Regions from separate parts of the Rothia nasimurium genome, predicted to be linked through region 1. Evidence: riboswitches for the same ligand, from Rfam matches in the RefSeq annotation. Region 1 holds a riboswitch; each other region holds the start of a gene.

Region 1 (9,699 bases):
GAGTACGGTAGCCAGTTCACCCCCGAACAGGCCCAGTACGCCATCGACAATCTCTAAAACTAGAAAAATATCAAAGCCCGCCCTGCCCCCTTCGCTGAGATAGGGTCAGTGCGGGCTTTTGTGTAGGTAGAAGTTCTTGATGAACCCTATGATGGAGCTATGACTTCTATCCCCCACGTTCTTTTTATCTGCCAGTCCAATAAGGGCAAGTCTCAGATGGCTGAGGCCCTGATGAACCTCCATGCGCAAGGACGCGTGCGGGCGACGTCCGCAGGCACCAAGGCTGCGGTGGGCAGCGCGGTCAACGCTGAATCTGCCGCTTCGCTCGCTGAAATCGGTGCGGATATGAGCAAGGGTACGCCCAAGTTTGCCAGCGCCGACGACCTGGCTGCTGCTGACCGTATCGTCATTCTGGGTGGGGCGGCACAGCTTGAAACGACGGACGAGGAGGTCCTGGCTAAGACCGAACGCTGGAATACCGTTGAGCCCTCCCACGATGGAGTTGAGGGGGCTGAGCGCATGAACCTGATTCGGGACGATATCGACGCCCGCGTCCGTGCCCTGCTGGCTGAGCTCACCCCCTAGTTAGGCATACAACGGCGCCCCATCTTTCTTTCCACGCACCGGAGTGCTGCGGGAAAGAGGGAAGGAGCGTCGTTTGCTGTATGGGGTGGGTTAGAAGAGCGCCACCTTCGGCGGTGCCGGGAAAATCTCGTCGAGCAGGGCGAGCTCGTCCGCGTCGAACCGGCGGACGATAGCCGCCGCGTTAGCGCGCACCTGGTCTTCGGTGGTGGCCCCGGCGATTACAGAGGAAACCGGCTCCTGCTGGGCCAGCCATGAGAAGGCGACCTGTACTTCGGTCAGGCCGCGCTCAGCGGCGAAAGCTGAGAAGGCTTCAAGCTGGTCCCAGTTAGCGCCGTCCAAGATGTCGGGCTTGATGCGGGTCAGGCGCCCGTCGGCAGGAGCAAAAGAGCGCGAATACTTACCCGTCAGTAGCCCGTTAGCCAGGGGGAAGTAGGGCAGTACACCCAACCCGAACTCGCGGGCGGCGGGCAGCACCTCAAGCTCAGCGCGGCGGTCAAGCAGGTTGTAGTGGTTCTCAGCCGCAATGTAGCGGTGCCCCAGGGCCCGGCCCAGGTGCTCAGCATGGGCGATCTGCCAGCCGGTGTGGTTGGACGACCCGATGTAGCGCACCTTGCCCTGCTCAATCAGGGTGCCCAGGGCTGAGAGGGTTTCTTCGATGGGGGTGGCGGGGTCGGGGGTGTGGTGGAAGTAGAGGTCGATGTAGTCGGTGCCCAGGCGACTCAGGGACGCCTCAACCGCCCGCATAATGTACCGGCGGGAGCCGCGCACCCCGTGGTCGGTGCCGTTAGCCCCGCCCATATCCATGCCGAACTTGGAGACAATCACAATCTCATCGCGGTCGATTCCGGTCTCGCGCAGGGCCCGCCCAAACATGGTTTCAGAAATACCCGGTTCAGCCCCGTAGATATCGGCGACATCGAAAAGGGTAATGCCGGCTTCAACGGCAGCGGTGAGGACGGCGTTGGTTCCAGCTTGCGTTTCGGTGGCGGTTTTGGCGCGGCCCAGGTTATTGCACCCCAGGCCTACATTTGAAACGGTGAGGCCGCTTTTTCCCAGTTGACGGTATTCAATGCTCATACCCGTCATATTACTGTCATGTGTCTCAACACACCCGACACAGAGTCAAAAAGCTACACAGAGCGGCGGTTTCTTGCCAGCGCCCCACCTGCGCTTTTAGTGTAGAACCATCAAATCTATCCAGAGCGACCGAGAGACCTAGCTCGATGACGTCGCAGCAACCACCCTGACGGGAAAGGTGCTCCTGCTAGGACCGATAGAGTGCATCACCAGCGGTCCACCCACCGCACTGTGTGGCGCCCTCCCGCCACCAGTGGGAGCGGCCACCGCATTCTTTCGGGTCTACCCAACGACCTGTAAGGAAACCATGAGTACCCATATACCGGCGCTCTCCTACGAACTCTTCCCACCGCGAAGTTCTGCCAGTTGCGAGAGTCTGCTGACGACCATCGACCAGCTGGCACCCACTAACCCCGACTATGTGTCGGTGACCTATTCCGGTGACCGGGCTCGTAAGCAGAAAACCCTGGCCCTACTAGACCATCTGGTTCATGAAACCCGGCTCACTCCCCTGGCCCACCTCACCTGTGTAGGGCACACCGCCGAGGAGCTGGAAGCTGCTGTTCGCCGCATTCTGGCGATCGGCGTCCGCGGGTTTTTAGCCCTGCGCGGTGACCTGCCGCCGGGCAGCACGCAGGCTCCCGACATCCCCTTTGCCCGGTCCCTGGTTGACCTCATCCGCCGGGTGGAGACCCAGGATTTTGCCCACCTAGCGGCAGGACGCGTAGCGGTGGGGGTGGCTGCCTACCCCTCCCGGCACCCGGAATCCAGCTCGGAACTGCAGGATATTGAAATTCTGCTCTCCAAGGAGCGGGCGGGGGCTGACTTCGCTATTACCCAGGTTTTCTTTGAGGCGACCCGCTACGAATCCCTGGTGCAGCGGGCCCGAACCGCGGGGGTGACCCTGCCCCTGATTCCGGGCATCATGCCGGTGACCAGCCTGCGCAGGCTCACCACCCTCTGCTCACTAGCGGGCCTGCCCGTACCCCAGCAGCTGGCCTACAACCTGGAAACCGCGAGCGGGGACGCCCAAAGGCACCGTATCGGGGTGGAGTTCGGCGTCCGCCTGCTCCAAGAATCCCTCGACGCCGGTGCCCCCGGCATCCACTTCTACACCTTCAATGAACACGCAGCGGTGCTGGATGTTCTCGAGCGGGTTGACCTGCCCCGCTACAGCACCCGCTTTGAAAACCCCCTGGCCGAACTGACCTACGCCTAAAAATATCGGCCCAAAGACCTTATAGAAAGACACCACCATGACCACCGTTTTCCCCACCGCAACCATCACCGGCTACCCCCGTATCGGCGCCCGCCGCGAACTCAAGCGCGCTGTTGAAGCCTACTGGGCGGGTAAGTCCGACCAGAACGAGCTGAAACAGACCGCCCAGAAGATTCAGCAGGACGCCTACCGCACCCTCACCGAGCGCGGCCTGACCGACGACTACGCTATTCCCGCGGACTTCTCCTTCTACGACCAGGTACTCGATACCACCCGCCTCTTCACCGCCCTGCCCACCCGCTTCGAGTCGGTACGCGATGACCGCGGCCTGATCGACCTGGACGGCTACTTCGCCCTAGCCCGCGGCACCGAGCACCTGCCCCCGCTGGAGCTGACCAAGTGGTTCGACACCAACTACCACTACCTGGTACCAGAAATCGGCCCGATCACCGGCTTTACCCTCAACACTGAAGCTCTCGACGACCTGCTGGCAGCCGCTGAGGCGGCGGGGACGTCCGCCCGCCCCAGCATCACCGGGCCCCTCACCTACCTGCTCCTGGCAAAAGCCGAGGACGGCGCCCCCGCCGACTTCGCACCCCTCGACCGTCTAGCAGACCTGCTGCCCCTCTACCGGGATCTGCTCGCCCACCTGGCCGGCCGCGGTGTGCACTGGGTTCAGTTCAACGAGCCCGCCCTGGGTGCCGACCAGGCTGTGAGTGAAGCCGAGCTGGCGCAGCTCATTGAGAAGACCTACGGGGAGCTCACCCAGCTCTCTGACCGCCCCTCCCTGCTGGTCACTAGCCCCTACGGCAACCTGGCCGGTCTGTTAGAACCCCTGGCCACTTCGGGCGTAGAGGCCCTGCACCTTGACCTGGTATCTACCGGCTATGATCAGGACGCCCTCACCCGCCTCTTCGGCGGCGATTCGGCTCCCCTGCTGGTGGCAGGTGTGGTAAACGGCCGCAATATCTGGCGTAACGACCTGGCGGCCTCCCTCCACACCCTGCAGGCGGTGGGAGCGGCGTCCGTCTCGACCTCGACCTCCCTGCAGCACGTGCCCTACGACCTTGACCTGGAAACCGGGCTCGACCAGAAGCTCACCAGCTGGCTGGCCTTTGCCCACCAGAAGGTCAGCGAAGTTGCCCTGCTCGCTCGGGGGCTCGCTGAGGGGCCCGAGGCTATCGCCTCCGAGGTTGAGCAGGCCAAGGCAGCGCTCGCAGCGCGTGCCCAGTCCAGCGGAGTCAACGACCCCTGCATCCGCGAGCGTACCCTCTCCATTACCCCCGAGAACTACGAGCGCGCGTCCGCTCAGGTGCGTCAGCAGGCCCAGGAGGATCTGAACCTGCCCCTGCTGCCGACTACCACCATCGGGTCTTTCCCGCAGACCGGTCATATTCGTTCCCTGCGGGCGGACTACCGCAAGGGTGCGCTGACCAGGGAAGAGCTCGATGCTCATCTGCGGGAGGAGATTCGCTGTGTGATTGACTTCCAGGAGCGTCTGGGGCTGGATGTGCTGGTGCACGGTGAAGCTGAGCGTAACGACATGGTGCAGTATTTTGCGGAGAACTTCGACGGGTTTGCGCCGACCGAGCACGGCTGGGTGCAGTCCTACGGGTCGCGCTGTACCCGCCCCTCAATTCTGTGGGGCGATGTGAAGCGTAGCGGTGCGGGTACTCGCGGTGAGGCCTTTACGGTGCCGTGGATTAGCTTCGCGCAGCAGCAGACCGATAAGCCGGTCAAGGGTATGCTCACCGGCCCGGTGACGATTCTGGCCTGGTCGTTTGTGCGCGATGACCAGCCTCTGGCGGCGACCGCAACCCAGGTTGCGCTGGCCCTAGCCGATGAGATTGCTGACCTTGAGGCCGCAGGCACCCGCATCATTCAGGTGGATGAGCCCGCCCTGCGCGAGCTGCTCCCCCTGCGTGCCGAGGATCAGGCTGCCTACCTCGACTGGTCGGTCGGTGCCTTCCGACTGGCGACCTCGCAGGTTGCCGACTCCACCCAGATTCACACCCACCTGTGCTACTCGGAGTTCAACGAGATTTTTGGGGCCATCGATGCCCTGAACGCCGATGTCACCTCGATTGAGGCAGCCCGCTCCCGCCTGGAGCTACTGGCCGACGTACCCGAGAGCTTCGACCGCGGCATCGGCCCCGGCGTGTGGGACATCCACTCCCTGCGTGTGCCCCAGGTCGACGAAGTCGAGAAGCTACTGGCTACTGCCCTGGAGCATATCCCCGCCCGTCAGCTCTGGGTTAACCCCGACTGCGGCCTGAAGACCCGCGCCTACAAGGAGACCAAGGCTTCCATCGAGTCTCTGGTTGCCGCTACCGAGGCTGTACGAGCCAGCCTCACCGTAGCGGTCTAGGGGTAAGCAAAAAGGACGCCGCCCCCGCCCTCCCTGCCGTCTGGCAGGAGGGTGGGTGGCGGCGTCCTTGCACCCGTGAAGCGCAGATGCGACCCTAGTGGGCCATGGGGGCGCTTCCGGCAGCCTGCTTGCCGGCAGGCAGAAGCAGGGCCACCACGATAGAGCCCAGCGACATGAAGGCTGCTACCAGGAAGGCCAGGTGCACACCGGCCATGTAGGCCTCTACGCCGGTACCGCCGTGGGCAGCCGACCCGATACCCAGCAGGGCCACAAAGAGGGCGGTTGCTGCGGCACCGGATACCTGCTGGAAGGTGGTCATGGCCGAGGAACCGAAAGCGTGTAGTTCGTGATCAAGAGAGCCCAGCCCCAGGGACATCATGGGGGTGTTAATCAGCGGTAGGGCGAAGGTCATGAGCATGTAGGTGGCCACCAGGTACCAGACGGGAGTCTGGGTGTTGAAGGTGCTCATTAGCCAGATAGAGGCGCTAAAGAGCAGGGCACCGGGGATGACCAGGGTGCGGGCGCCGAAGCGGTCCGACAGGCGGCCGACGACGGGGCTCAGCACCGCCATGAGCACGCCACCGGGCAGCAGCATCAGGCCGGTTTGCAGGGCGCTCATGCCCAGGACGTTTGCGGCGTAGAGAGGAATCATAATTGCGGTGCCCAGCATGACGCCGATACCCAGGGAGGTCATGATGACGGTCAGGGTGAAGGGGCGGGCACGGAAGATGCGCAGGTCCATGAAGGGGCCGCGATCTTGCAGCTGAATCTGACGACGCACGAATACGGCCAGCAGGGCAACCGAGACAGCCACGATAACCCAGGGGTTAACCGGCAGGTGGGCACCGCCGTGGGAGGAATCGCCGCCCATAGACGATAGGCCCAGCACCAGGCCGCCAAAGCCCAGGGTTGAGAGGACGATAGAGAAGACATCGAGCTTCTGCGAGCTACCCTCGGGCTTCTCGGCCGGGGCCAGGCGCAGACCAATCGCCAAGGCGATGATGCCGATAGGCAGGATCAGCCAGAAGAGCCAGCGCCAGCTAGCGGCGTTCAGAATAAGACCTGAGACGGTGGGGCCAGCAGCCGGCGCCGCCGAAATGACCATACCGATAAGGCCCATCGCCTGACCGATTTTGCTGGGGGCAACCAGGCGCATCATGGTGGTCATCAGCAGCGGAATCATCACGCCGGTACCGCCTGCCTGGAGCACGCGTCCGACCAGCAGCAGGGCAATGCCGGGGGCGATGGCAGCCACCAGGGTACCCAGGGAGAACAGGGCCATAGCGCCCACGAAGACCGTGCGGATGGAATAGCGGGAGATGATGAAGCCAGAAGCCGGGGTTACGACTGCCATGGTCAGCATGAAGCCGGTGGAGGTCCACTGAGCGGTGGAGGCGCTGATGTTCAGGTCTGACATGATGTCGGGCAGGGCTACGCCCAGCAGGGTTTCATTCAGAATCAGCACGAAGGCCGCGATGACCATAATGGCCAGGAGCAGGAACTCCTGGCGCTCTAGTTTATGGGCGGCGGGCATTGATGCGGTGTGCGCAGCCGGTTCGGTGACCGCGTGCGCTCCGGTTTCGGGGTGAGAGTGTGTTTGCGTAGAAGACATAGGCGTTTAAGCCTACTCTTCGCCGTGGAGAGCGTATATAGCGTCTTGCTCACACCTGCCTAGGCGAGCCGAGCGAGATGGCTTACTGGGCGGCGCGCACCGCAATCAGCAGATCACCCTTGTTCATGGACGAGCGGCCCGGCACCTCAAGCTGCTTCGCCAGCTCGTAGAGCTCAGCACGCGTCAGCTCAGCCAGGGGGCGCACCTCTGCCACCAGGAAAGTCTGGTTATCGTCGTCCTGCAGGTCGGGGGCGGACGCCGCATCCTCCTGGGCAGGGGCCTCGGCCAGGGGTTCGGTGGTCAGGTCTTCGTCGAAGTCAGCGGAGTCAACAAGCTCCAGGCTCTCAGCATCAAGGATCTCTTCGTAGCCAGTAGCTTCCTCCGTGCTCTCAGCTGTCTCAGCCAGAATCAGCTCAGCCTCCCGCTGGGCCGTGCTCTTTGTGCCCTTCTTGGTTTTCTTCTTTGAGTCCTTCTTCTCTGCCTTCTTGGGCTCAGCTTTCTTAGCCTTCTGAGGCTTCTTGGTCTCGACCTTCTTCGAGTCCTTCTTGTCAGACTTCTTCTCTGCCTTTACCTTCGCGGCACCTTTCTTGCCCTTGCCGGTAGAGGGGGCGGCGGCGTCCTTGCCTTTGCCTTTGCCCTTAGGGGCGGGCTGGGGCTTGTCAGAGATTTTTTCGTACTTCTTACCCACCAGCTCGTACTTCTTCTCGAGCTTCTTCTGGGCCTTCTTGCGGGCTTTCTTCTCGTCGCCGTGCTTGTCTAGGGCCTTGGCGTAGGCCTTCACGTAGCGCTTCTGTGCCTTGTCGCTGGAGCGCTTGAGTTCCTTGCTGAGTTCTGGTTTCTTGCCCATGGTTCACCTTCCACTTATCAGTGTTCTTACTGTCTAAGCGTAGTCCCGGTCACGCGCCACCCCAAGCGCGGCACGGTTTGGTTACGCCCCTCTAACCCACTTTGTACCGCGCCCTGCCCACTTTTGACCCAAAAAGTGGGCAGGGCACGGTACAAAATAACGGGACGGCAGAACACGGAGCAGCGGAAGGGGGCGGAACAGCTCCCCCTCACGCTCTGAGCCGAACCAGCGCAGGGCACCTGACGGGCGGCGTCCGCACCCCTAAACTAGGTGATATGACTAACTCAGGTATCGACACTAGCTTCCTTGATCCCGCCACCAACCCCGCTGACGACTTCTTCCGCCACGTCAACGGCACCTGGTACGATTCCCACGAGATCCCCGCCGACCGCTCCCGCGACGGCGGCATGTACTTCCTGCGCGATGCAGCCGAGGAACACGTGCGCGACATCGTCGAGAAGTTCGCCGCCGAGCAACCGTCCTCACGCATTGGCGCCCTCTACTCCTCCTTCATGAACACCGAGAAAATTGAGGCGGACGCCACCGCCCCGCTGCACGCCGAAGTGCAGCCAGTGCTGGAGGCAGCTACCCCCGAGGACTTCGTGCGTGTGATGGCTGAACTTGACCGCCAGGGCCACGGCGGCCCCTTCGGCTGGTACACCAGCATCGACGCCAAGAACCCCCAGAAGTACGTGCTCTACCTGGCGCAGACCGGCCTGGGTCTGCCCGATGAGTCCTACTACCGCGACGAAAAATACGCCGAGCTGCGCGAGGCCTACGTCGCCCACATTGAGCGCATGTTTGAGCTGACCGGCCTGGCCGAGAACTTCGGGCTTGAACCGGCAGACGCCGCCCGCGCCGTCTTCGCCCACGAAACCGAAATCGCCTCCCACCACTGGGATAACGTGCGCACCCGCGACGCCGATGCCCGCTACAACCCGGTCAAGGCCGCCGACCTGGACGAGAAGTTCCCCGGCTTCCCCTTCACCACCTGGCTGGCAGACATGGGTATTTCCACAGAGAAGGCCGGCACCGTTGTGGTCAACCAGCCCTCCTACTTTGAGGCAGCCGCCCAGATGTGGGCCACCGCTCCCCTCTTCATCTGGAAGCTCTGGTACATCTGGCACATGGCTCACTCCCGCGCCCCCTACCTCAACCAGGCCATCGTTGAAGAGAACTTTGACTTCTACGGCCGCACCCTCTCAGGCTCCGAAGAACTGCGTGACCGCTGGAAGCGCGGCGTCGGCCTGGTCGAAAACTCCCTGGGTGAAGAACTGGGCAAGGAGTACGTGGCGATTCACTTCCCGCCCACCCACAAGGCCAAAATGATGGAACTGGTAGACGACCTGCTCGAAGCCTACCGCCGCTCCATCACCGACCTAGACTGGATGACCGACGAGACCCGCGCCCGTGCCCTCGAGAAGCTCAGCAAGTTCGTCACCAAGATCGGCTACCCCGACAAGTGGCGCGACTACTCCGCCCTAGAACTGACTGACGACCTCTTCGAGAACCTGCGCCGCTCGGGCGTCTTTGAGCACGAGTTCCAGATTGCCCGCATCAATGAGCCCGTTGACAAGACCGAGTGGCTCATGACCCCGCAGACCGTCAACGCCTACTACATGCCCCCGGCTAACGAAATCGTCTTCCCCGCCGCAATCCTGCAGGCCCCCTACTTCGACGTGGACGCGGACGCCGCCGTCAACTACGGCGCTATCGGCGGCGTCATTGGCCACGAGATCGGCCACGGCTTCGACGACCAGGGCTCCAAGTACGACGGCACCGGTGCACTCAACAACTGGTGGACGGACGCCGACCGCGAAGAATTCACCGCCCGCACCAAGGCCCTGGTGGAGCAGTACAACGGCTACACCCCCACCGGCCTAGACCCCGAGAAGTTCACCGTCAATGGCGAACTGACCCTGGGCGAAAACATCGGTGACCTGGGCGGCCTTTCCATCGCACTCAAGGCCTACCAGATTTACCTGGAACGC
Region 2 (9,699 bases), on a different contig from region 1:
TGGGCGGTGAGGTCGGTGTGCCCGGCTACCCATTCGCGGGTGTAGGCGATTTTGTCGGCGGTGATGATGGGGTCGGCTTCGTCGCGGCCCCAGAAGAGGGGTAGGGGCTCGCCCGCTAGCTGGGCGTCCTTGAAGTAATGCTCTCCCCCGGCCACGGCGTAGCCGGAGAGCCCCACCACGGCCTTGATGAGGTCGGGGCGGGCGCGGGCTACCGAGGTGGCAAGGGCCATGCCCTGGGAGAAGCCCAGCAGGGTCACGCTGCTGTAGTCGGCGGCGATGGGTTCGAGCCAGCCCAGCAGATAGTCGACAGCCAGTTCGATAGCGGTAAAACCGACGGTTTCTAGTTGCTGGTTGAGGGGCCACCACTGGTAGCCCATGGCGGGTCCCTCGACGTAGGCGGAGTCGGCGTCGGCCGGCAGCGGGTAGCCGACAGGCTGGGGCGCGCGGACGGACGCGTAGGTCACCTTTTCGCTGGGCAGATAGGGGGTGAGCCCCAGCAGGTCGCGTTCATGGGAGCCGTAGCCGTGCAGAAGGACAACCAGGTGGGTACCCCGGCGAAAGGGTTCTGCCTTTGAATATTCAACAGTGTACTGGTTCATAACCCCCAACTTACCACCGGCAGAGCTAGCCTTAGGCCACTGCCCACAGGTGCTTGCGCCCCCTCAATTTTGCTTCGTCGGCGGCGTCCTGGGTTTCGATGCTGGTGGCGAGGATTCTTTCGAGCTGTTCGTGTTCGATGAGGAAGCCGTCGTGGCCGCAGGGTGAGTGGATGACGGCTGGCTCTACGGGGTTGGGCAGGGAGGCTGCCAGGATGTGGGAGTCGGAGGGGAAGAAGAGGCGGTCGGAGTCGACGTAGGCGATGGTCCAGTTGCAGGTGGTGCGGGCGAGGGCTTTTTCGAGGCCGCCGCGGTCGCGGCCGAGGTCGTGGGAGAGTAGGGCTTCGTTGATAGCGAGGTAGGAGCCTGCGTCGAAGCGGTTGGTGAGTTTGGTGCCGTGGTGGTCGAGGTAGTTTTCGACCTGGTAGCGGCCGCGTTCTGCGGTGAGGGGGTGCAGGACGTTGTGGCCGTCTTGGGCGTCGCGGCCGAAGCGGAAGTGGAGTTCGGCGGCGGAGCGGTAGGTAGTGTGGGCGATGCGGCGGGCCAGGGCCAGGCCGGTGACGGGGCCGGGGCCTGGGTAGTAGTCGCCGCCGGCGAAGGCGGGGTCTTGGCGGATCGCCAGATTTTGCATGTGGCCCCAGGCGATTTGTTCGGCGGTGGCGGCGGGGCCGGAGGCGATGACGGCGCAGGAGCGGACGAGCTCGGGGTAGGTGACGGCCCATTCGGCGGCGCGGGCACCGCCGAGGGAACCGCCGATGACGTGGTGGAGGGAGGTAACGCCGAGCTGGTCGAGCAGGCGTTTTTCGGCGCGGACGCCGTCGCGGATGGTAACGAGGGGGAAGCGGGAGCCCCAGGGTTTTTGTTCGGGGTCGATACTGGCCGGGGCGGGTGAGGCTGGGCCGGTGGTGCCGTAGCAGCCGCCGAGCATGTTGGGTGAGATGACGAAGTATTTGTCGGTATCGATGACGCGGCCGGGGCCGACGGCGGTAGGCCACCACCCGGCGGCTTCGGCGGCCTCTCGGTCTTGCTCGCTGGCGTCCGCCCCTACGCGCCCTGCCGAGACGTGGGTGTCACCGGTCAGGGCGTGCAGGATCAAAACGGCGTTGTCGCCCGCCTCGTTGAGGGTTCCCCAGGTTTCGTATCCGATGGTGACGTCGGGCAGTACTGCCCCTGATTCGAGGGTCAGATCGCCGACTTTGGCGTAGGTGAGGACGCCATCGGTGCGGGTGGGGGTGGTCTCAGCGGGGCGGGCGGTCGTCATTGGGCTACCTTTCCTTAGCGGATGGCGGTGAAGCCGAGTTCGAGGTCGGCGAGGATGTCGTCGATGTGTTCGATACCTACCGAGAGGCGGATGAAGGCGGGGTTGATGCCGATGGCTTCAAGCTCTTCGGTGGTGGACTGGCTGTGAGTAGTGGACGCCGGGTGTACGGCCAGCGAGCGCACGTCACCGATGTTGACCAGCAGGGAGTGGAGGGAGAGGGAGTCCACGAATTTCTGGGCGGTTTCGGCGTCGGCGTCCTTGAGGGTGAAGCCGAGGACGGCGCCAGCACCCTTGGGCAGGTACTTTTGAGCCAGTTCGTAGTAGGGGGAATCGGGCAGGCCGGAGTAGGTAACCGATTCGACCTGGGGGTGGTCTTTGAGGAACTGGGCGACTTTGAGGGCGTTCTCTACGTGGCGTTCTACGCGCAGGGAGAGGGTCTCAAGGCCGATGGCGATGTTGAAGGCGTTGGTCGGTGAGATGGAGGAGCCCAGGTCGCGCAGTAGGGAGACGCGGGCTTTGAGGATGTAGGAGAGGTTGACTCCGAAGGCACCGTCCGCACCGAGGTCGCGGGCGTAGACCAGGCCGTGGTAGCTTTCGTCGGGCTGGTTGAAGAGGGGGTACTTGTCGGGGTAGGCGCCGTAGTCGAAGTTACCGGAGTCTACGATGACGCCGCCGACCGAGGTGCCGTGGCCACCCAGGTATTTGGTGGCGGAGTGGATGACCACGTCAGCACCGTGCTTGATGGGGTTGAGCAGGTAGGGGGTGGCAATGGTGTTATCGACGATGAGGGGTACACCAACCTCGTGGGCTACACCCGAGATAGCTTCGATGTCGAGGACGTCGCCGCGGGGGTTGGGCAGGGTTTCTGCGTAGAAGGCCTTGGTGTTCTCGCGGGCTGCTGCTCGCCAGGACTCGGGATCAGCAGGATCGTCAACGAAGGTGGTTTCGATGCCGAGGTTCTTGAGGGTGTACTTGAGCAGGTTGAAGCTGCCGCCGTAAAGGGAGGGGGAGGCAACGATGTGGTCCCCGGCCCCGGCAATGTTCAGGATTGCGAAGGTGGACGCTGCCTGGCCGCTGGCCAGCAGCAGGGCACCGACGCCTCCTTCGAGGGCAGCGATACGGTTTTCAACGGCTTCCTGGGTGGGGTTGTTGATGCGGGAGTAGATGGGGCCCAGCTCTGAGAGGGCGAAGCGGCCTGCTGCCTGGGCGGAGTCCTTGAAAACAAAGGACGTGGTCTGGTAGATGGGTAGGGCACGGGCGCCGGTTGCTGCGTCGGGTTCCTGGCCTGCGTGAATCTGCTGGGTTTCGAACTTCCAGCCGGCGGGGTTGGAGGGGGTGGGAACGGTGTTCTCGGTGGTCATGCGGTTACTCCTAGGGAGGTCGTTGTTTCAGTGTTCAGTTGAAACGGGCCGCATGCCGTATCTTCCGCCTGGGTAAGGAGGAAAAGAATCTGATGCCCTCACAGAAGATAGAGGCACATCGGTCCCGCGCTTGCGTACCTGGTTCTCGGTGGGTACGCCCGGTCATCACCCAGGGCACCCCACCGCGAGTGGAGGGTTGCCGACCAGCTAGCTGGGGCTTAGCGCTGGTTCTCTTGACCTGTCTCTAGTCTGGCTGGCTCACCCGGGGAGCGTCAAGAAAGAGCTCTAAAGTTTCAGCATGTGTCCTTGTATTGCGTACGTTACGTTCTGTGAGCGTCATTTAGAATGGTGGGAAGCGAGTTTTTACGAAAGGGCTGATGATGTCTCTGACTCCTCCTCTTGCCAAGCGTGTACCCGTTGAGCGCACCCATCACGGTGATACTTTTGTTGATCACTATGAGTGGTTGCGCGATAAGGAAAGCGCCGAGGTTCTAGAGCATCTACGCGCTGAGAACGCCTTTACCGAGGCGGTCACAGAAGACCAGCAGCCCCTGCGGGACGCTATTTTTGAAGAGATTAAGGGGCGCACCCAGCTCACCGATATGTCGGTGCCCTCGCGCCGCGGGGCCTGGTGGTACTTTAACCGCACGGTTGCCGGTGAACAGTACCCGGTCATGTGCCGCGTCCCCGCCCTTACAGAGGGCAGCGTTGAAGAGCGCTACCAGCCGCCGGTCGTCCGCCCCGGTGAGCCGCTTGACGGCGAGCAGGTCGTGCTGGACTGCAACGAGTTTGCCCGCGACATGGCCTTTTTCTCCCTGGGTTCCTTCCAGGTCACCCGCGACGGCTCCCTGCTGACCTTCGGTGTTGATGACTCGGGCGATGAGCGCTACACCCAGTACTTCAAGAACCTCGACACCGGCGAGATTCTGGAGGAAAAGATTGAGGACGTCTTCGCTGGCGCCTTCTTTGCCTCCGGCGCTAAGCACCTGATCTACTCGGTAGCTGACGAGTCCTGGCGCCCCTATGAGGTGCGCGCCCACGCTATCGGCACCAGTGCGTCTGAAGATTTCGCCCTCTACCGCGAGGACGACAACGGGCTCTGGCTGGGGGCCGGCATGTCGTCCTCCCGCACCCACGTGGTCATTACCTCTTCAAACTCCGAGTATTCAGAGACCCGCATTATTAACATCCACGAGCTGGGCCAGCTAGAGCCCACCCTCATTATGAAGCGGGACGCCGGCATCGAGTACTCCACCGACGTCATCGACGTGGAGGGCACCGGCTACCTGGTCATCGGCCATAACCACGAGGCTCCCAACGGCGAAATCGTGCTGGCACCCCTGCGGGAAGAGTACGTACCCTTTGCCGACTTCAAGGCCAGCTGGATTCCCCTGGTGCCCCACCGCGCGGACGTCCGCCTAGAGGGTTTCAAGTTCTCCCGCAACCATCTTGTGCTCATGGCCCGCGAGAACACCACCGTTAAGGTATTCGTGGCCCCCCGCGCCGCTGTCGCCGAGCAGGCAGCTTCTGCCCACCCCCAGGGCATTGGCCTCTACGAGCCCGGTGGCTTCACCGAAGAGCTCTACACGTCAGCCTTCTCCGGTGTGAACATCATGTCCCCGGTCATCCGCCTGAACTACACCTCCTACCTCACCCCCAGCAGCGTCTACGACTACTTCCCCGATACCGACGACCTCGTGCTGCGCCGCCGCACCCCCGTCATCGGCTACGAGCCAGAGAACTACACCGCCTACCGCATGTGGGCACCGGCAGCGGACGGGGCCATGATTCCGCTCTCCGTCATGCACCGCGCCGACCTCGATAAGTCGCGGGAAAACCCCGTGATTCAGTACGGCTACGGGTCCTATGAGTCCTCCATGGACCCCTATTTCTCTACTGCCCGCCTCAGCGTGCTGGACCGCGGCGTCATCTTCGTCGTTGCCCATATCCGCGGTGGCGGCGAAATGGGCCGTGCCTGGTACACCGAGGGCAAGAAGCTAGCCAAGAAAAACACCTTCACCGACTTCATCGACGCCACCGACTTCCTGGCTTCCCAGGCCTGGGTGGACGCTGCCCGTATCGGCATCATGGGTGGATCAGCCGGCGGCCTGCTCATGGGCGCCGTCGTCAACATGGCCCCCGAAAAATACGCGGCCTGTCTGACCCAGGTACCCTTTGTGGACGCCCTCACCACCATTCTCGACCCCAACCTACCGCTCTCAGCCCTGGAATGGGAAGAATGGGGCAACCCCATCACCGACAAGGAGGTCTACGACTACATGAAGTCCTACACCCCCTACGAAAACATCCGCCCCGTCAAGTACCCGGCCATCGCAGCTGTTACCTCCCTCAACGACACCCGCGTCTTCTACGTCGAACCGGCCAAGTGGGTAGCAGCCCTACGCGAAACCATCGACCCGACCTCCCCCACTCCCCTGCTCAAAATTGAGATGGACGGCGGCCACGGCGGCGGCTCAGGCCGCTACACCGCCTGGCGCGAAATCGCCTGGGACTACTCCTTCCTGCTCACCCACCTGGGTGCCACTAGCGTCACGGAGTAAACCCGCCCATGCCCCCGTCCGCTGATCTAGTTGACCTGACCCCGCGCGTCCCCCACGAAATCCTGCTCTCCCTGCTGAATAAGCCTCCCTACCGGGAAAAGTGGATGCGACACGTGCAAAGACGCCGGGGTAACTCCATCAACCAACGAGCCGTAGCTACCTTCATCGCCTACGAGCTTTCTGACTACCTGGACCAGGACATCGACCCGGCCACCATCAAAGACCGGGTCTCGCGCGCCCTGAACGGCGAAGCGATTTCGGGCGCCACCGCCCACATGTTCATCACGGCCTTCGAGTTCACCTCGGCCGAAGCCAGAGAACTGCAGCGGGCCCTCTCAGCCCACAGCCTCAGCCGCAAGCTCGCCCAGCGGGCAGAGACCCTCACCAGCGCCGAACGCACCATCGACACCCGCAACTACACCTCCCTCTCCACCCTGATGGACGGCCACATCGACCGATTCGGGTTCATGCGGCACTTCGTCGTCACCGAGATTATCCGCTCCGAAATCGACGAACTCACCCTCATCTCCCCCCGGTTCGAATCCACCGACTCCACCGTCACCCTCATCGAGGGCGGCGACCTGGTCTCCATGAACGAGCACGAACGCGCCCACATCCACCACCCGGAAAACACCATGTGGCAGCTCGCTATCAAGCCGCCTGCCCCCGTCCGCTACGGCCAGGTACACCAGATTCGCTACCGTATCGACCTTAACATCGACCCCATGCTACTGGAACAAGAAAAATGCAACTACGCCTCGCTGGGCCCCTTCACCCCGGCACGGTTCAACGTCTCCCTAGCGCTCACTTTCGATGCGGAGCCCTCGAATATGGTTCAAAAAATTTGGTCCCACACCATGAAGGACGAAAGCCTGCTAGAAGTCGTTGAGCTCCCCTCCCAGCAGCGCTACTCCATGAGCTTCCCCATCGCCGAAGACACCGTTTTCGCCTACTTCTGGGACGCCGACTACGAGGGTGCCATCCGCCACTACCACGGGGATGACCCCGCATGGCTCTCCCGCCTCACCCCCGCCGACCCCACCTCATAGCATGTCTACTACACCCCACTCAGACTCAACCACCCAGCTGGTCAGCGCCCTACTCCGCTCAGAGCTCTTGGAACCCTATGTGCGCGACACCTGGGAACGCTACATCCACCACGAAAAACTGGGCGAAGCCAACCCCTTCTCTATCAGGGCTATCGCCCGCGCCATCAGCGCCCACCAGCACACCGTCTACGGCCTAGAAATCCCGCCCCACAAGTACAAAGACCGGGTGCGCCGCGCTATTACCGGCGAGCACATCAGCAGCGAAACCATCGACCTATTCAGCGAAACCTTCGGCTTCGACGAACGCACCCAAAAAGCCCTCCACAAGGCAGCCACTCAAGGTTTCGACGACTCAGAAACCGTCCAGTTCCTCCGCACCAACCCCCAGGTGCTCACCTCAAGCTGCTACCTCGACATTCAGCTTGACCCGGCTGCTCCCGGTGACTTTACCCTCAACGCCACCTACACCCTGCTCAGCCTCGAATCAGGCTGCTCAGCCTTCGTCTTTGCCCTGCCCCAGGGGCAAGAGCTCATCTGCACCAACCGCCATTTTTCGGTATCGCGCGTGAGTGAAGACCAGGACTGGGTCTTCACCCCCACCAGCTTCATCCCGCCCCTACAAACCTTTATGCTGCGTTTCAGCGTCCGCGGCACCGCCCACCCCCAGGCGGACGGCAGCTACCAGCTCCTTTTACCCTTCACCCACCGCAGCTACTCCGCAGCCATCAAACTCACCACAGCAGGCAGCCCCCTAGCTGTGAGCTTCACCGAGCAGGCCTCTGCCGGGAACTCCCCTATCACCACCAGCTGTGCTGAAACCGTCACCGACTACCTCTCCCACTTCTACCCCAGCCTCAAAGACACCACTCTTGCCCTCAACTGGGCCCCCGCTACCTAAGGCCCTTTGTTTTCACCCAAAAATTTTTGCCGCACAATAAAACTGCGATATAAGCGAGACGTGGGAGAACATAACCTAAAGGTGTAAGGTTTGGTGGATGTGGTAACCATCTTTCCTTACACTCGATGATCTAACCGGTGTTCGAGACTCAGAGCTTCTGAAAAGAACATCCCGCCCCTGGTGCATGTTTTTCGCTCCTAGTTTCCCCCCTCTGTACTAGTGTGAGGGTCTCTCACCGTGTTAAATCGAGACCCTAGGTAGCTTCAGTGCGATTTTTGCTACCTAACCTAGCGGTCGGTTAGTTTTCCCTAGTGCGCCGACCGTTCACCGGGTAGAGCTCTTTACCCCAGAGCCCTACCCGCGGTGCAAAGTAATAAGGCGCCCCTCTTTCCCAGAGCGGGCGCCTTCTTTGTACCCTTTCCCCTCCAGGGCAAGAAAAACCGGGCGCCCTCCCACAGGGGAGAACGCCCGGTCAGTAGCTTGACCAGAGAAAAGGGGGTTAGCCCTCGACGCCCAGCTTTTCGAGAATCAGCTCGCGCACGCGTCCGGCATCTGCCTGACCGCGGGTAGCCTTCATAACCTGGCCGACGACGGCGCCAGCGGCCTGCACCTTACCGGCGCGAATCTTGTCGGCAACATCGGGCATAGCGGCCAGAGCCTCGTCGATAGCGGCAGTCAGAGCCGAATCGTCAGAAACAACGGCCAGGCCGCGCTTCTCAACGATTTCAGCCGGGGTGCCCTCGCCCTCAATGACGAAGCCCAGTACCTGACGGGCAATCTTATCGTTGATCTTCTTACCCTCAATCAGCTGGTTGAGCTCAACGATGGTAGCGGCGGTTGCACCGGTTTCGGTCAGCTCAACCTCGCGCTCCTTGGCAATACGGGCGATCTCGCCCATCCACCACTTACGAGCAACTGAGGCGGGAGCACCGGCGGCAACGGTCTCTTCAATGGCGTCCATAGCACCGGCGTTGACCACGTCGCGGAACTCTTCGTCCGAGAAGCCCCAGTCGGCCTTCAGACGGCGGCGGCGCTCGGCGGGAGGCTCGGGCAGCTCGGCGCGCAGGCGCTCAATCCACTCTTCGTCGGTGACGACCGGAACCAGGTCGGGCTCGGGGAAGTAGCGGTAGTCGTCGGCGTCAGACTTGGGGCGACCGCTGGTGGTCTCGCGGGTGTCTTCGTGCCAGTGGCGGGTTTCCTGAACAACCTTCTCGCCAGCTTCGAGGACAGCCGCGTGACGCTGAATCTCGTAGCGCACCGCACGCTCGACCGAACGCAGGGAGTTGACGTTCTTGGTTTCTGAGCGAGTACCGAACTCGGTGGAGCCCTTGGGCATGAGCGAGACGTTGGCGTCGCAGCGCACGTTACCGCGTTCCATGCGGGCGTCGGAGATACCCAGGTTCTTGACGATTTCGCGAATGGCAGCCACGTAGGCACGGGCCAGTTCGGGGGCCTTGTCGCCCGCACCCACGATGGGGCGGGTCACGATTTCAATCAGGGGAACACCGGCACGGTTGTAGTCGACCAGGGAGAAGTCTGCACCCTGAATACGGCCAGCGGTGCCACCCTTGTGGGTCAGCTTGCCAGCGTCTTCTTCCATGTGGGCACGCTCGATGTCGATGGTGAAGACGGTGCCGTCCTCCAGTTCAACGTCCAGGGACCCGTTGGCGGCGATGGGCTCGTCGTACTGGGAGGTCTGGAAGTTCTTGGGGGTATCGGGGTAGAAGTAGTTCTTGCGGGCAAAATGGCTAACGGGCGCAATCTCGCAGCCCAGTGCCAGGCCCAGCTTGATAGCTGATTCAACAGCCTTACCGTTGACCACCGGCAACACACCGGGCAGGCCCAGCGAGACGGGGGTGACGTTGGTGTTCGGGGTATCGCCAAACTCGTTGGGGGCGGCGTCGAACATCTTGGTCTTGGTGTTGAGTTCTACGTGAACCTCGAAGCCGAGTACGGGGTCGTACTTCTCCATG
Region 3 (9,699 bases), on a different contig from region 1:
AATTGTTGTAGCTCATAGCCTTGCCGCCGAGCAGTTCTGCCTGGGCGATACCGGGGGTTGCGGCGGGATCAACGTAGAGGGCACCGGCCTGGTGGGGGTTTTCACCGTAGCGCAGGGACTCAGAGCGTTCGAAGGCGAGACCTGCGAAGGGGGGCCAGTAGTTGGCATCCTCGTCCTGCTCGAGCTGGGCAGCGGTCCAGGTGGCGACGGCGGTGTCGTAGGCGGCGGTGTGGGCAAAAGCGGCGGACGCCAGGCGGCGGCGCTCTGCCAGGTTGAAGCCACCTGCCTTGGCAGCTTCAACGACCTGGCCGTACTTGGCGGGATCAACGACGATAGCTACAGCGTCGTGGTTTTTAGCTGCCGCGCGAACCATAGAGGGGCCGCCAATGTCGATTTTTTCGATGATGGCGTCCTGGTCAGCACCGGAGGCTACGGTCTCAACGAAGGGGTAGAGGTTGACGACGACCAGGTCGAAGGCCTCGATATCCATGTCTTTAAGGGTGTCGATGTGGTCCTGCTTGCGGCGGTCTGCCAGGATGCCGGCGTGGACGCGGGGGTGCAGGGTTTTGACGCGGCCTTCGAGGCATTCGGGGAAGCCGGTGATGTCGGAGACTTCGGTGACGGGCACGCCGGCTGCGGCGATGGTGGAGGCGGTTGAACCGGTGGAGACGATAGCGACGCCGGCTTCGTGCAGGCCCTTTGCTAGGTCTTCGAGGCCGGTCTTGTCGTAGACAGAGATGAGGGCACGCTTGAGCGGTACGCGGTCGAGCTCAATGAGACTCACAGATTAACTCCGTTTCTTTTGCTGCCGGGTTGGGCCGGGTCAGCAGGTGGTTACGTGGGTGTGAGTCGTTTTGGTAAGGAGCCCCGACCCTAGGCCCAGCCCCGTGGTGCGGGGCTAAACTTGTGGGTTAGGCTGGTTCGCCGTTGAGGTCTTGAGCTAGGCGGGCGATGGTTTCTACCAGGAGCACTCGCTCTTTGACCTTGATACGCTCGTGCAGGGTTTCTTCGGTGTCGTCATCGAGGACGTCGACGGCGGCTTGGGCCAGGATGGGGCCGGTGTCGACGCCGGAGTCGACCAGGTGCACGGTGAGCCCGGTGACTTTGACCCCGTGGGCAAGGGCGTCGCGCACGCCGTGGGCTCCTGGGAAGGACGGCAGCAGGGCGGGGTGGGTGTTGATGATGCGGTTTTTGAAGCGGTCAACGAGCTGGGCGTCGACGATGCGCATGAAGCCGGCGAAGATGATGTAGTCGGCGCCGTAGCTGGCAATTTTTTCTTCCAGGGCGCGGTTCCAGGCTTCGCGGGTGTCGTAGCTGGAAGGTTCTACGAGGAAGGTCTCGATTCCGGCTGCTTCTGCTCGTTCGATTCCCAGGCAGGGCTTGTCGGCACCCACGGCCAGGACCGTGGCGTTCAGGTCGCCGGCTGCTACGGAGTCAAGGATGGACTGTAAATTTGTGCCCGATCCGGACACCATCACCACAATGCGCATACAGAAAAGTTTATCGCATGCGAGCGCCAACACACTGCCGCGTTTTCATGCTGAGACGCCAGCAGTTTGTGCTGTGTGAGGCGGGTGGCAGAGCGCGGTAAGGTGGTAGGTATGTCTGACACCGTGCGTCCTTCTGCCCAGCTGCCCTCTGACCGTGTGCTTGAGAATATCAAGGTGTGGTCCCGCCTGTCGTTTTTGGCGATGGTTGCTACGGTGGCTAGCACCTCCTACCCGGGCTGGTTTGCCGCGGTAACAGCGGCTCTGGCAGTGCTGACCTGCACTCTTGCCACGGTGACCCTGGTGAAAATGGTGGGAGCTAAGTTCCCCGCCTTTTCGGTGGTGCTCATGGTCATGGTGATGCTCTGGTCGCTCTTTTTGGGCTTCGCCGCGCTGGTTCAGCTGATTTTTGTGGACGCCACCATCGCCTACGCGGAGTGCCTGCAGCAGGCTGTGACCCTGAGCCGCCAGCAGCAGTGCACCTCGCAAATGAGCGACGGCCTGCTGCAGCAGCTTATGGGGCAGTAGGCTGTGAGTAGTTACCTTATACAAAGGTGGCCCAGACTCGCGCTCGCTGCCGACCCTCTCGCCCGGTTCGCTAGCGCTCACAAGGCGATTCACGCCAGCCCCGAGCCAGCAGCGTCGCTGCGAGTCTGGGCCACCTCTTACTGAGTCTCAGGTTCCTTACCCGTGCCGTCTGCCAGCTCTTCAAGGCGTTTTTGGCGGCGGGCACGCAGGGACTTAGGACGCTTGACCACGGCCCGGAAGGGCACAGCAAGTTCTGCGGGGACAGCATCAGCTGATTCGGGCTCTGCAAGAGCAGACTCTTCGGCTTCAGTAGCGGTTACAGTTTCAGGTTCTTCTGCCCTAGGTGCGATATCTTCAGCTTCATTCTCAGGCGCTACTTCGTCAGTTTCAGTAGCAGCTTCATCGCTATCGGCGGGCTCATCGCTATCGGCGGGCTCATCGCTCTGGGCAGGCTGGATCTGCTCGCGGTCGGCCAGAATACGGGCTAGCGCCAGCGTAGCGGCGCCCTTCTCGCTGGAGGCCGCAACCGACCCACCCTCAGCGGGAGTCTTTTCCCCGGCGTCCTGAGAATCCGCCTCTTCCTGCTCTTGGCTGGCCTGCTCGGTATCGGGCCCGGCAGCGTCCGGCTGGTCAGCCCCTGCCTTTTCTGCCTTGCGCTGGGCGCGGGCCGCTGCCTTCTGGGCTTTGGCCTCGGCGCGGGCGGCACGCTTCTGTTCGCGGGTGGGCTTAGCCTGGGCAAAGCGCTCCAGTTCACCGGAGGTGTCGCGCACCAGAAGGTGGGCCAGGCCCAGCCCCAGCATGGTGCCAACAGCCAGCAGCACGGCAGAGAAAGCCCCAAAGATGAGGGGGTGCGGGCCGATAGCAGTGAAGCGACCCAGCCCCAACGACCCGTTAGCAGCCCAGCCCAGCAGGGTGGTCAGCAGGAAGGTCGGCAGCAGAGTCAGGAGAGCAAGCCCCAGAGTCGAGAGGGGCCAGGACAGCCAGCGGAAGCGAATCTTGAGGGAAAGCCACTCGTCAAAGTGGTTTTCCCCTTCGCGGAAGAACCACCAGCCACCCAGGGCACCGGCGACCAGGGGAACAGCTAGGGCCAGGTATCCCCAGGGTTCGGACGCGTGCGGCAGCGCCCCCAGCACCGGCAGGGAGGGCATGACCCCCACGTTGGTGCCGGTCAGATCAACGGAGGTTCCGGTGCCCAGGGCAAAGCCTGCGCCGGAGCTCCACGCCATGGAGTAGACCACCAGGTTCACGAGCAGACCCAGCTGCAGCAGGGTTAGGGCTAGGCCGCCGACGGCACCAGCGTGCAGGGTCTGATAAAGGGAGACGACGTCGTCCCAGTGCCAGAAAAGGGTGACGGCAAGTAGTAGGGCACCACCGGCGACAAAGGCCAGCACGCTCACCAGGGATGCCCTCAGCAGGGCCCAGACATAGGAGCCTGCCCAGCGGGAATACTGGCTGAACTTCTTGACCCAGTCGGCCGCGTTCACACCGATCATGGCGGCCAGTGAGCGCGATTCGGCATACCCACCCAGGAGGATACCCAGGGCCGCTACCCAGAGGGGTACCAGGGCCGCGAGAGCGGGTGAGGTGGAGAAGAAGTCGTTAGTGGACAGCAGGCTCACCCCGGCGCCCACTACGGCGTAGGCGAGAAGACCACCGGCCAGGGGCTGCCAGAACTGGCCCTCGTAGCTGGCGCGGGCCAGGCGGCGGCCGGAGCGGTAGCAGAGGGCTAGGGGGATCAGAGTGAGGCCCAGGGGTACCAGGCTCATGGTTCCGGTCACCGCTGAGAAGACCCCCTGCTCGGGGATATTCATGTTCAGGGGCACGCCGTGAACCAGTAGCCACAGGTGCCCGGCCACAGAGACAGCACCGGCTAGGGTACCGCTGCTGTTGAAGCCGTTGGTGTACCAGACCGCCACCAGGAGCAGGACGACAGTGAGGTAGGAGGCCAGCGCCACGAGGGCAAGTTCAACTGAGCCCTGCAGCCACAGGGGCATAGGGAGGGAACGTTTGGGGTGAGCGGTGGTATTCATCGTCTTTCATCATGTCATGTTTCTCTGTTGTGTGCCTGATGGCGCCGGTAAACAGGGTAAGAGTGCGGTGAAGATAACCGGCCCAGCTCGCCCCGGCGGTAGAGTGGGAGCCATGAGCAGTGAAACTTCATATGTGATGATTACCGGCGCCTCAGCAGGTATCGGCGCCGAGTTCGCCCACCAGTATGCAGCAGCCGGGTACAACCTGATACTCACCGCCCGGCGGTCCGATGCTCTAGAAGACTTAGCAGGCCAGCTGCGCGACAGGTTCGCGGTGGACATTGAGGTAATCCCTGCCGACTTGCTGGTGGAGCAGGACGTCACCCGCCTAGTTGAGCGCCTACAGCAGGTTGAGTGCCCCGTTGAGATACTGGTCAACAATGCGGGTTTCGGGCTCGGCAAGAGCTTTGATGCAGCACCTGTAGAACGCCACCTTGACCAGGTCGACGTGCTGGCCAGGGTTCCGCTCCAGCTCATGCACACGGCGATTGTTGCCATGCTGCCGCGCGGCCGGGGCCGCATTATTAACGTTGCCTCAGTGGCAGCCTTTACCCCCGGCGGCACCTACTCGGCAGTTAAACGTTTCCTCGTGGTGGCCTCAGAATCGGCCCATCTACAGTATTCGCATCGGGGTATCCATGTGACGGCCCTATGCCCGGGCCTAACCCGCTCGGAGTTCCACGACGCCATGGGCCAGGGCGAGCCCAGCCTACCGAACTTTTTGTGGCTGAGCCCCCAACGGGTTGTTGCCGAAGGTATCGCTGCGGTGACGGCAGGGAAGCCGATCTGTGTGCCGTCCTTACCCTACAAGCTGGCGGTTACAGCCTCACGGGCACTACCCCGCCGGCTGGTGGCAGCTGCGATAGCGCGGACGCGAGACTACTAGATAAGGTTCCGCAGGCTCACAGCGAAGCTGCTGGCTCGGCGGCTGGCGTGAATCGCTCGTGAGCGTCAGCGAACCAGCGAGAGGGTCGGCAGCGAGCGTGAGCCTGTGGAACCTATGTTACGGGCTCTAGTCTTCCCAGGGATCCACCGCCGGGACGCCCCAGGACTTATAAATCTCGGCCTTGCTCGAAATAATCTCAAGCTGGTGGACGGTCGCGGTGGCAGCCATCAGGCCCTCAAGGGCTGCTGTGGCGAGGGGGGCGGGGCGCTGCCCACCCACCAGGTGGAGGTGCTTCTCGGCGTGGCGTCCGGCCCACTCCAGTGATACCTTCGCGTCGACTTCTAGTACGTGAGAGTCGAAGCGGTCCATGAGCTCAGCGAGCCAGCGTTCGGTTTCTGGGTAGGGGTAAAGCCCCTTGAGTTCACCGAGGCTGAGCACCGAGATGTACATGGTGCGGTAGGAGCGGCGGCGCAGGCAGTTCACTACCTGCGGGTGCGGGTTGGCCTTGCGGATCTCGGCAAGGACATCGGAATCGAGAAGCAGACCTACCTGGCTCATGCAGCTTTCAGAACACCGTACTCAGTTGCAGGGATACCGCTGGGGTTGGGGGCCAGCAGGAAGTTGAGGAATTCGCTGCGCTCGTTGGAGATGCGGGTGTAGTCCTGGATGCTCATTGCGGTGTAGCCGCCGCGGGCGGGTACAGAGGCAGCAGAGATGTTCTTCTGAACGGTGATGTGAGGACGGTGGGCGTGAGGTCGAGCGTTTGACATGCCGTCGTTGCGCGTAAAGTGCGCATTCCTTTCGAAACTTGCTCTTGCCTGCACCAAACAGCGCCGAAATGCGCGATGCAGACCGCTTCGTCATCCGAGCCACCCGTGAACATGGGGTTGGCGTTCAACCAAAGTCGGAGCTTGACAGTTGAATCTCTTGAAGCTGGTAAAAGCATAACTCGCTGTTGGCGCTTCTGTAAACACCGGTCTCAGAAATTTTTCTTACTGTGACGAACCTGCCCGTGGGCGCTGTGGGTAAGGCGGTGCGATACGCTAGAAGACTAGGTATTTGCTCTGTTGTGAAGGTGTGCCTGTGTCTACTTCTTTCCCTGAAATCCCGGTGACAGCCCCCGCCATTATTCGGCAGGTGGGCTCTGGTGCCTACACGCGGGGGCAGCGGTATATGCGGGAGGGTAATGTCATTCGTTACACCTATGACGAGCAGGCGCGGGTGCTGGAGGGGCAGGTGGCTGGCTCTGGTTCTGCTCCCTACACCGCGCGGGTGGCTTTCCCTGCGGAGGTCACCGCGGGCTCCTATGCTTTTTCGGCGACCTGTTCCTGCCCGGTGGCCCATAACTGCAAGCATGCGGTGGCGCTGATGCTGACCGCAATCGACCGTACGGCCAAGGCTAAGCGGGCTATGACGGCGTCCTCAAGTACCTGGAAGACCACAGCGAGCGCCGACGAGAAGGTGCAGGAGATCCTGGAGATGGCCGATACGGTGGGCCTGCAGCGGGCTGCAGATCTGCTGAGGGAACACCGGGGCGAGCAGGCGAGTGCCGGTACCGAGGAGCAGGCGGACGCCGGTGCTCGGGCTGGGCAGTCCCTACCGGCTTGGCGGCGGTCCCTGGCCCATTCTCTTGCTGCCCGCCCCAGCTACGATAGCCGCAATCACCGGGTGGCCGGTGCCCTTGATTTGCGCCTGGTGGTGCCCGGTAAGTACGGGTGGACCAAGAACATCGGGGCGCCCCGCGTATCGCTTGAAGCCCGGCCCCTGATGATGGGTGCCCGCGGCAAGTGGATTAAGGGCGGTTTGAGCTGGGAGAAGTTTTCGGGTTCTGCCGCCGGGTCGGCGGGAACCGGCCTGCTCCCCGAGCACGCGGCCTGGTTCAATGAGTTTTACGCGGTGATTCGGGGCTCCCAGTCCATCTATTCCTCCCACCGCGACTGGGCTTCTATCTCGAATGTGGATTCTTCCCTGCTCTGGCAGATGCTGGAATCTGCTAGCGAGGTGGGCCTGTCTATCCTCTTAGACGGCAAAGAAACCGGCCTGACTATCGCGAGCGCTCCCCAGGTTGAACTGGCCCTTGAACCGGTACCCGAGCGGGGGTCGTCCGCCGATGCCCTGCGCCTGACTCCCCTGCTCCGTTGGGGGGCCTACATCCTGCCCGCTAGTTTTACCCACAAGCTGGGCAATAACCGGCAGGGCTTTATCGCCCTGGGCGGGGCGGCCCAGGAGACCTATGTGAAGGCTGCGGCCGCTGCCCGCTGGGAGTCCACCCTGCCCTCGGCTCTGGCCCAGGCTGAGGACGTAGCGCCCACGGACCGCCCCTCCTGGCTCACCGCCGACTCCGAGCTGGTGCTCATTCCCCTAGCTGAGCCGCTGGATGCGGTTGCCGAATCCCTGATATCCGGTGAGCCGGTCACCGTTCCGGCTACCGATGTCCCCGCCTTCTTCGCCGACTACTACCCTGCCCTCACCCGGGCACTGCCCATCTCAACGAGCAGCGAAGATCTTGAGCTGCCTGCCGTCCGTATGCCCACCCTGGTGCTGAGCATTGCCTTTGACGAGCCGGGCCCGCCCTTCACCGCCCACACCGCCTGGCATTGGGAGTACCCGGTCAATCCCACCGGCGACGACAGCGACTTTCTCAGGCTCGATGCCCTGGGCTACCCCGGCGAAGACCGGGCCGATGTGCGCGATACCGCCCACGAGTACCGGGTGCTCAAAGAGGTCAAAAAGATTCGCCCCGGCGTGCCCTTCACCCGCCACTACACCGAGAACTGGGGCACCCGCACCCTGCTCGAAACCTATGTGCCCGACTACGAGCAGATTGAGGGTGTGCGGGTCGATATCAAGGGCCCAAAACCTGAGTTCCGTGAGCTTGACGAAGCCCCCGAAATCATCGTCACTGTGGACGACACCCGCCGCCGCGACTGGTTCGGGCTGGGTGTCGCTATCAAGGTCGGGGACTGGCATGTGGCCTTCTCAGAGGTCGTTGCTGCCCTGGCCAAGGGCCAAACCCACCTGCTCCTGGGCAATGGCCAATACTTTGCCCTTGACCGGCCCGAATTCATGAAATTACAAGAGCTGTTGCGCGAAGCCGCCCAGCTCACCGATAAAACCGGGCCGCTCGAAATCAACCGCCACCAGGTAGGCCTGTGGGAGGAACTCGAAGAGCTCGCCGCCGAAACCCAGACCGTAGCCGCCTGGGACGAGCAGGTTTCAGCCCTACTCAACCTCGATGACCACTCCCCCGCCGAGGTGCCCACCGGCCTACAGGCCACCCTGCGCCCCTACCAGGTGGAGGGCTACCAGTGGCTAGCCTTCCTCTGGGAGCACGGCTTAGGCGGCGTGCTGGCCGACGACATGGGCCTGGGCAAGACCCTGCAAACCATCGCCCTCTTCCTGCACGCCCAGGAGAAGAGGCAGGACGCCGCCGGGCAGCTGGGTGGGGCGGAAGCCGGGGCGGACGCGTCCGCCCCCTTCCTGGTGGTCGCCCCCACCTCGGTGGTGCCCAACTGGGTGCGGGAAATCAAACGATTTGCCCCCTCCTTACGGGTGGTCGGCGTTGAAGAGTCGGTACGGAAATCTAAGCGGCGCCTGGCCGATACCGTCGCCTCGGCCGACGTGGTGGTAACCAGCTACGCCCTCTTCCGCATCGACGAAGAACACTACTTTGACCTGGGCAGCCAGCAGCCCTTCGAGGGGCTGGTGCTCGATGAAGCCCAGTTCGTCAAAAACGCTAAGACCAAGGCCCACCAGGCCGCCCGCGACCTGCCCGCCCGCGTCAAGATTGCGGTGACCGGCACCCCCATGGAGAACAACCTCATGGAACTGTGGTCCATGTTCTCCATCGCCGCCCCCGGCCTCTTCCCCTCCGCCCGCGCTTTCAAGGACGTCTACGCCACCCCCATCGAATCCGGTGAAGAAACCAAGGCCCTGGGCAGACTGCGCCGCCGCATCCGTCCGCTCATGAAGCGCCGCACCAAAGAACTGGTGGCCGCCGACCTACCCGAGAAGACCGATATGCGTATCGATGTGCCCCTGGCCCCGGCCCACCGCCGGGCCTACGACACCCACCTGCAGCGCGAGCGCCAGAAGATCCTGGGCCTACTGGAAGACATCGACAAGAACCGCTTCACCATCTTCCAGTCCCTCACAACCCTGCGCCGCCTGGCGCTGGATGCCACCCTGATTGACGCCGAGCGTTACGCCGGGGTGGAGTCGTCCAAGCTGGACTACCTGGAGCAGAACCTGCCCGAAATTATCCACGACGGCCACCGGGCCCTGATTTTCAGCCAGTTCACCGGCTACCTCAAAAAGGTCGCGGGCAGGCTCTCTGACATGGGCATCCCCTTCCTCTACCTGGACGGCTCCACCCGCAACCGCGGGGAGCTACTCGAAGAGTTCGAGTCGGGCACCGTCCCCGTCTTCCTGATCTCCCTCAAGGCAGGCGGCTTCGGTCTGAACCTGACCAGCGCCGACTACTGCTTCATCATGGACCCCTGGTGGAACCCGGCTGCCGAACAGCAGGCCGTTGACCGTGTGCACCGCATCGGGCAGACCAAGAACGTCATGGTCTACCGACTGGTCTCAGCGGGCACTATCGAAGAGAAGGTCATGGAACTCAAAGAATCCAAGGCGGCCCTCTTCGACGCGGTGGTCGATGAGGGGGCCTTCTTTGCCTCCCAGCTCACCGCCGCCCAGATACGCGACCTGCTGGCTGCCCCAGAACCGGACGCCGGTCAGGGTGCCGCCTCAGAGAAGACAGGAG

What was found. A riboswitch is a leader RNA that binds a small molecule or an ion and turns the genes downstream of it on or off. The one in region 1 is predicted to bind S-adenosylmethionine.
Region 2: another riboswitch for S-adenosylmethionine. It lies ahead of ACFP6B_RS05185 (O-acetylhomoserine aminocarboxypropyltransferase/cysteine synthase family protein); the one in region 1 lies ahead of ACFP6B_RS00680 (methylenetetrahydrofolate reductase).
Region 3: another riboswitch for S-adenosylmethionine. It lies ahead of ACFP6B_RS01645 (nuclease PIN); the one in region 1 lies ahead of ACFP6B_RS00680 (methylenetetrahydrofolate reductase).

Annotation. Positions count from the first base shown of each region.
Region 1 covers NZ_JBHSTW010000001.1:151,274-160,972, forward strand. Annotated here, with positions in the region: gene ACFP6B_RS00665 (Ltp family lipoprotein) at 1-57, shown strand, start outside; gene ACFP6B_RS00670 (arsenate-mycothiol transferase ArsC) at 160-585, shown strand; gene ACFP6B_RS00675 (aldo/keto reductase) at 676-1,662, opposite strand; SAM riboswitch class I at 1,776-1,865, shown strand; gene ACFP6B_RS00680 (methylenetetrahydrofolate reductase) at 1,970-2,881, shown strand; gene metE (5-methyltetrahydropteroyltriglutamate--homocysteine S-methyltransferase) at 2,919-5,249, shown strand; gene ACFP6B_RS00690 (MDR family MFS transporter) at 5,344-6,861, opposite strand; gene ACFP6B_RS00695 (Rho termination factor N-terminal domain-containing protein) at 6,944-7,708, opposite strand; gene ACFP6B_RS00700 (M13 family metallopeptidase) at 7,984-9,699, shown strand, end outside.
Region 2 covers NZ_JBHSTW010000011.1:105,959-115,657, forward strand. Annotated here, with positions in the region: gene ACFP6B_RS05175 (alpha/beta hydrolase) at 1-599, opposite strand, end outside; gene metX (homoserine O-acetyltransferase MetX) at 631-1,857, opposite strand; gene ACFP6B_RS05185 (O-acetylhomoserine aminocarboxypropyltransferase/cysteine synthase family protein) at 1,872-3,218, opposite strand; SAM riboswitch class IV at 3,340-3,457, opposite strand; gene ACFP6B_RS05190 (S9 family peptidase) at 3,596-5,779, shown strand; gene ACFP6B_RS05195 (hypothetical protein) at 5,788-6,828, shown strand; gene ACFP6B_RS05200 (hypothetical protein) at 6,830-7,726, shown strand; gene gatB (Asp-tRNA(Asn)/Glu-tRNA(Gln) amidotransferase subunit GatB) at 8,226-9,699, opposite strand, start outside.
Region 3 covers NZ_JBHSTW010000003.1:67,944-77,642, reverse strand. Annotated here, with positions in the region: gene purH (bifunctional phosphoribosylaminoimidazolecarboxamide formyltransferase/IMP cyclohydrolase) at 1-784, opposite strand, end outside; gene purN (phosphoribosylglycinamide formyltransferase) at 912-1,490, opposite strand; gene ACFP6B_RS01665 (hypothetical protein) at 1,602-2,015, shown strand; gene ACFP6B_RS01660 (cell division protein PerM) at 2,153-4,045, opposite strand; gene ACFP6B_RS01655 (SDR family NAD(P)-dependent oxidoreductase) at 4,158-4,931, shown strand; gene ACFP6B_RS01650 (PIN domain-containing protein) at 5,058-5,489, opposite strand; gene ACFP6B_RS01645 (nuclease PIN) at 5,486-5,701, opposite strand; SAM riboswitch class IV at 5,737-5,864, opposite strand; gene ACFP6B_RS01640 (DEAD/DEAH box helicase) at 6,015-9,699, shown strand, end outside.